Linked DNA regions of Labrenzia sp. VG12. The protein of the gene in region 1 interacts with the protein of each later gene in a pairwise test. Links are inferred from orthologs where the notes say so. Each region holds a gene or a part of one and is shown on either strand. Other genes may lie near its edges.

Region 1 (3,262 bases):
GAAGCCTGTTGGAAACCCCTGAAGCACGATATCAATGAGAAATCGGGGGTTTTCCTTATACGTTTGAATCCCTATAAGAAGCTTGGCCCGTTGTCCTCTCGGAGACGGGCCAAAGACCTTTGTACGCCCTGAATCGGCGGAGCAAAGAGCGCGGTTGAGCCAAAAACGTCGCACGGTGTTGCTTCTGTGAAGGACCGGTGACGAACGGGACAGACCCCATGTTTCGATGGAGCGGTCATCCCGAACACGGCCCGCCGAGCTTCTTGCGGACCGAGTATGAGAGCCAGAACATGATGCGTAATGATAACAAGAAATTTGACACGGCCCTGATCCGCGATCTCGCCGTCCTCCTGGATGAAACCAATCTCTCCGAGATCGAACTGGAACAGGGCGACACCCGCATCCGAGTCGCACGCCAGATGTCCATCAATGCGCCGGTGAGCGTTGCCGCCCCGACTGCAGCACCTGTTGCCGCTGCCGCACCGGCCGCAGCTCCTGCCACCGCACCGGCCGCCGCCGCTGAACCGGCTCAGTCCGGAACCACCGTGACCTCTCCGATGGTCGGCACCGCCTATCTGTCGCCGGAGCCCGGCGCAGCCGCCTTCATTCAGGTTGGCGACAAGGTGTCCGAAGGTCAGACGATCCTGATCGTCGAGGCCATGAAAACCATGAACCACATCCCCTCCACCAAGGCCGGTACCGTCAAGCAGATCCTGGTCGACGACGCCCAGCCGGTGGAATTCGGCGAACCGCTCATCATCGTCGAATAAGGAGCCGCTCAGGCCATGTTCTCCAAGATCCTTATCGCCAACCGAGGCGAGATCGCCCTGCGCATCCTGCGTGCCTGCAAGGAGCTGGGCATTTCAACGGTCGCGGTGCATTCCACCGCCGATGCCGACGCCATGCATGTCCGCCTGGCCGACGAAAGCGTCTGCATCGGGCCGCCAGCGGCCCGCGACAGCTACCTGAACATCCCCCAGCTTCTGGCCGCCTGTGAAATCACCGGCGCCGACGCAGTCCATCCGGGCTACGGTTTCCTGTCGGAAAACGCCCGCTTTGCCGAGATCCTCGAAGCGCACAACATCGAGTTCATCGGCCCGACCGCAGAGCACATCCGGGTGATGGGTGACAAGATCCAGGCCAAGCAGACCGCCAAGGATCTCGGCATTCCCGTGGTTCCAGGATCCGACGGTGAAGTCCGGGCAACGGACGACGCCCACGCGATCGCACGCGAGATCGGCTATCCGGTTCTGGTCAAGGCAGCTGCCGGTGGCGGTGGCCGCGGCATGAAGGTTGCCCAGACCGAGGCTGAGCTGGATACGGCATTGTCGACCGCCCGGTCCGAGGCGAAGGCCGCCTTCGGCGACGACGCGCTTTACATGGAAAAATATCTCGGCAAGCCGCGCCACATCGAGATCCAGGTGCTCGGCGACGGCAAAGGCAATGCCGTTCATCTGGGCGAGCGAGACTGCTCCTTGCAGCGCCGGCACCAGAAGGTTCTGGAAGAGGCTCCTTCTCCAAGCCTCAATGCCGACCAGCGCAACGAGATTGGCGAAATTGTCGCAAGCGCAATGCGCAAGCTGAAATATCGCGGTGTCGGTACCGTCGAGTTCCTCTATGAGAACGGTGAATTCTACTTCATCGAGATGAACACCCGCCTGCAGGTGGAACACCCGGTGACCGAAATGATCACCGGCATCGACCTCGTCAACGAGCAGATCCGTATCGCAGCCGGTGGCGACCTGGACATGACCCAGGACGACATCCGGTTCGAAGGCCATGCCATCGAATGCCGCATCAATGCCGAGGATCCGGTCAACTTCACGCCGTCACCGGGCACGATCACCTATTACCACCCGCCAGGTGGCCTGGGAGTGCGCGTCGACAGCGGTGTCTATCAGGGCTACAAGATCCCGCCCTATTACGACAGCCTGATCGGCAAACTGATCGTGCATGGCCGCAACCGTGTCGAGTGCATGATGCGCCTGCGCCGCTGCCTGGATGAATTTGTCGTTGACGAAATCAAGTCCACTATTCCGCTTTTCCGCGATTTGGTGGACAATCAAGACATCGCGAACGGTCAGTACGACATTCACTGGCTGGAAAAACATCTGGCTGCCAAGTCGAGCTGACCGCGAAAGGCCAAGGGGCATGTGCCCCTTGCCGCCCGGACAGTGAGGCCGAATGGCAGGTTACAAAGACGACATCGTGATGGAAATCACGCCGCAGGTTCTGTTGAAAGCCTATGCCTGCGGCCTCTTCCCCATGGCCGAATCCGCAGACGATCCAGGGCTCTTCTGGCTGGAGCCGGAACGGCGCGGCCATCTCCCGCTGGACAGTTTTCATCTGCCGCGCCGCCTGCGTCGCACCATTCGCAGCGACGTCTTCGAGATCCGTGTCAGCACAGACTTCCAGGGCATCATCGACGGCTGCGCCGAACCCATGCCCGGGCGCCAGAAAACCTGGATCAATTCGGAAATCCGCCGGCTCTATGGCGAACTCTTCGACATGGGCTATTGCCACACGATCGAGGCTTGGCAGGACAATGAACTGGTCGGCGGCCTCTATGGTGTCAGCCTGAACGGGGCTTTCTTTGGCGAAAGCATGTTCACGTTCCGCACCGACGCGTCCAAGGTCTGCCTTGCGCATCTGGTGGCCCGCCTGATCGTCGGCGGATATTCCCTGCTGGACACCCAGTTTGTCACCGATCACCTCAGCAAGTTTGGCGCCCTGGAAATTCCGCAAGCGGAATACAACACAAGGCTGGCCGAAGCCCTGAAACTGGAAACCGATTTCTATGCGCTTTCCCCGCAAGCCTGCGGACAGGAAGTGCTGGACGTGCTGGACAGCTGGAAATCGCGATAAGCGAAGGTCGCGGGCCACGCGACGGAACAAGCATCCGCGCCATACGATACGCGGATAATCTAGAGGTTTAGAACCTCGTTCGAGACGACGTCGACCTCATTCAGCTTGTCTTCCCGGCTTGCGCGATTTGCCAGAAGTTCAAGATCGGCACGCAGTTGCTGTCGTATATCAGGGTCAAGATTTCGGATGACCAGATCGATCGTCCAGAATTTCCAGTCCGAGTCCTTCGAATGAAGAACCCGTTGAAGATGCGGGATGATCTCCTGACCTGATTGTGACAGCAGGTCTGCAACTTCCGGCGCCACCGGCCAGTTTGCATCGCAAATCCATTGCAAAAGCTCTGGCAGGACAGCATTGAGACCTGGAAATCCAAGCGCCCTCGCCCGTCTCACGGCAG
Region 2 (3,276 bases), 1.1 Mb from region 1 along the record:
TCCTGACCAACGACGAAGCGATCGCCAAGAAGATCAATTCGGCCGTTTTCCCGGGTCTCCAGGGCGGTCCGCTGATGCATGTGATCGCTGCCAAGGCCGTCGCCTTCAAGGAAGCCCTTCAGCCGGAATTCAAGGCCTATGCACGTGCGGTCACCGACAACGCCAAGGCGCTGGCCGAATCCCTGAAGGAACAGGGGCTCGACATCGTCTCCGGCGGCACCGACAACCATCTGATGCTGGTTGACCTGCGTCCGAAAAACGCCACCGGCAAGGTTGCCGAGAAGGCGCTCGGCCGCGCCAACATCACCTGCAACAAGAACGGCATCCCGTTCGATCCGGAAAAGCCCTTCGTGACCTCCGGCATTCGTCTGGGCACGCCGGCCGCCACCACCCGCGGCTTTGGTGTCGCGGAATTCCGCGAAGTCGGTCTCCTGATCACGGAAGTGTTGGATGGTTTGAAGGCCGCAAACAGTGAAGAGGGCAACGCAGCGGTTGAAGCCGCGGTCAAAGCCAAGGTAGAAGCACTGACGGCCCGCTTCCCGATCTACGGGGGCTGACAGCGGGCTCTGTCAGGAGCTTTGAAACATGAGATGTCCGTTTTGCGGGGGTGAGGAGACCCAGGTCAAGGATTCCCGCCCGACCGAGGACAACACCGCCATTCGCCGCCGCAGGATATGCAACACCTGCGGCGGCCGCTTCACCACTTTCGAACGGGTTCAGCTGCGCGAGCTGATGGTGCTGAAACGCTCCGGCCGCAGGGTGCCCTTCGATCGCGAGAAGCTGGCCCGGTCCGTGCAGATTGCCGTGCGCAAACGCCCGGTCGACCCGGATCGCATCGAACGCATGATCAGCGGCATCGTGCGGCAGCTGGAGAGTTCCGGCGAAAGCGAAATCACGGCAGAAACGATCGGCAACCACGTCATGGAAGGCCTGAAGGGCATCGATGACGTCGCCTATGTGCGCTTTGCGTCCGTCTATCGGAACTTCCGCGAGGCCAAGGATTTCGAAGCCCTTCTGGACGAGCTCAGCGACTCGGATGTCGAGACGCTCAAGGACAGCTGATTTCGCGCTTCATGAGTTCATTTTCTGAAATCGATATGCGGTTTATGGCGGCCGCCGAACGCCTGGCGCGTCGCGGGCTTGGGCGTGTCTGGCCCAACCCGTCCGTTGCGGCGCTGATTGTCCGCTTCGAGAATAGCGGCCCAACGGTGGTGGGACGTGGCGTCACGTCGCGTCCGGGGATGGCCCATGCGGAGGTCAACGCTCTTGCTCAGGCCGGCGATAGGGCGCGGGGAGCCACCTGCTACGTCACGCTCGAACCTTGTTCCCACTATGGACGTACGCCACCCTGTTCCAGCGCCCTGATTGAAGCGGGGGTGAAGAGGGTCGTTGTTGGCATGGCCGACCCAAATCCCCGGGTCTCGGGTCGCGGGATCAACATGTTGCGCGAGGCGGGTGTTGAAGTCGCGGTCGGGCTCCGAGAAAAGGCCATGAAAGCGCTCTACAAGGGCTTCACGCTGCGCCAGATGAAGAACCGGCCACAGGTCTTCTTCAAGCTTGCCGTTTCAAGGGATGGATTTATCGGCCGGTCCGGCGAAGGCCAGGTCAAGATTTCCGGCCCCCTGTCGATGCGCAAGGTCCACGGGTTTCGAGCCATGTGCGACGCCATTCTGGTCGGGTCCGGAACGGCGCTTGCCGATGATCCCCTGTTGACCTGCCGTCTGCCGGGCCTTGCCGAGCGGTCTCCGGTGCGGGTCATCATCGATCGCCGTGCGCGCCTGCCGCTGGAATCTCAGCTGGTGCGCACCTGTGTCGACGTGCCGGTCTGGCTGGTATGCGGAAACGATGCCGATCAGGACAAGATCGACCTGTTGGCTGCGGCCGGCGTGAACATCATCAGGGTGCCGGCCGAGACAACCGGTATCAAGCCATCCGTGATCCTGAGCGCGCTGGCAACGCGCGGCATCACGCGTGTGATGGTGGAAGGAGGCGCCCGGCTGGCCACCTCGTTCTTGAACGCGGACCTGGTCGACGACCTCTGTGTGGTCACCGGCAATCTGGAGATCGGCGAGGGGGGCATACCTGCCCTGAACGGTCTCGACCTTGCGGATGTGCTGAAAGACCCCAAATTCGAACGGATCGGATCCGGCAGATTCGATCAGGACAGATATATCTACCTCAGACGGCGGGAAGCCTGACATGTTCACCGGTATTGTGACCGACCTCGGCGAAATTCACTCAATTGACGACATTCCGGCGGGAAAGCGCACCCGGATCCGGACGGCCTACGACACGGACAGTTTCGACATCGGGGCTTCCATCTCCTGTGCCGGCGTCTGTCACACAGTGACGGCCAAGGACAATGGCTCCAATGGCAATTGGTTCGAAGTGGAATCGGCAGCCGAAACCCTGGCCCTGACCAATGTGTCGGACTGGAAGGTTGGCCAGAAACTCAATCTGGAGCGGTCCCTGACCATGGGCGCGGAACTCGGTGGGCACCTTGTGCTGGGCCATGTGGATGGTCTGGCCCGGATCACCAAGCGCGAAGACCACCCGGATTCGGTCTATTTCCAGTTCGAGGCGCCGGAAGAGGCGGCGCCGTTCATCGCCAAGAAAGGGTCCGTTGCCCTGGATGGAACCTCCCTGACGGTGAACGAAGTGGATGGTCTGCTGTTTTCCGTGTTCCTCATTCCTCACACGCTCGAGGTGACAACCTGGTCCGACAAGAAGGTCGGGGATGCGATCAATCTTGAGGTGGATATGATGGCCCGCTACGCCGCGCGTCTTGCGGAATTCTCCAAGACCGGGTAGGGACCCGCCCAACACCTTCGCAAACGAGCTATTCCCGACCGTGTTTACCAGGCAACAAATTAGTTGCCCGGATTCGCGGTTCTGCACGAATGACACTGGACAAACCGGGGCAGACATGGTTCCTGTCGCGGCCTTACAAGGGATTTGACACCGATGAGCGCTGCACCGAAACTTCTGATCATCGAAGCTCGTTTTTATGACGATCTTGCGGACTCGCTCGCCGAAGGCGCGGTCAAGACGATTGAGGCCGCCGGTGCCAGCTACGACCGCATCGCTGTTCCCGGCGTTCTGGAAATCCCGGCCGCTCTCTCCATGGCGCTGACGGCCATGGAAGGCGAGGGAACGTTTTACGACGGGTTTGTGCTGCTCGGTGTGGTGATCCGCGGCGAGACCACCCATTACGACATTGTCGCCAATGAATCGAACCGGGTGATCATGGACCTGATCGTCGATGCGGATCTGGCC

The links.
Region 2: the proteins of accC (region 1) and ribD interact in binary tests that used the Escherichia coli proteins (3 or more experiments, as listed by UniProt). The link is inferred for Labrenzia sp. VG12 from one-to-one orthologs.

The regions. Positions count from the first base shown.
Region 1 is NZ_CP022529.1:1,567,372-1,570,633, forward strand. The notes cover bases 17-2,958. They hold accC (acetyl-CoA carboxylase biotin carboxylase subunit), read left to right. Parts: upstream 17-785; coding sequence 786-2,132; downstream 2,133-2,958. Other genes in these bases: accB (acetyl-CoA carboxylase biotin carboxyl carrier protein), read left to right, coding at 294-770; aat (leucyl/phenylalanyl-tRNA--protein transferase), read left to right, coding at 2,185-2,865; CHH27_RS07165 (DUF5071 domain-containing protein), read right to left, coding at 2,925-2,958. Also shown: more of CHH27_RS07165, read right to left, coding at 2,959-3,262. UniProt on the Escherichia coli protein: This protein is a component of the acetyl coenzyme A carboxylase complex; first, biotin carboxylase catalyzes the carboxylation of the carrier protein and then the transcarboxylase transfers the carboxyl group to form malonyl-CoA.
Region 2 is NZ_CP022529.1:490,413-493,688, forward strand. Bases 180-3,135 are described here. They hold ribD (bifunctional diaminohydroxyphosphoribosylaminopyrimidine deaminase/5-amino-6-(5-phosphoribosylamino)uracil reductase RibD), read left to right. Parts: upstream 180-1,073; coding sequence 1,074-2,198; downstream 2,199-3,135. Other genes in these bases: glyA (serine hydroxymethyltransferase), read left to right, coding at 180-557; nrdR (transcriptional regulator NrdR), read left to right, coding at 586-1,062; CHH27_RS02270 (riboflavin synthase), read left to right, coding at 2,200-2,811; ribH (6,7-dimethyl-8-ribityllumazine synthase), read left to right, coding at 2,965-3,135. Outside these bases: more of glyA, read left to right, coding at 1-179; more of ribH, read left to right, coding at 3,136-3,276. UniProt on the Escherichia coli protein: Converts 2,5-diamino-6-(ribosylamino)-4(3h)-pyrimidinone 5'-phosphate into 5-amino-6-(ribosylamino)-2,4(1h,3h)-pyrimidinedione 5'-phosphate.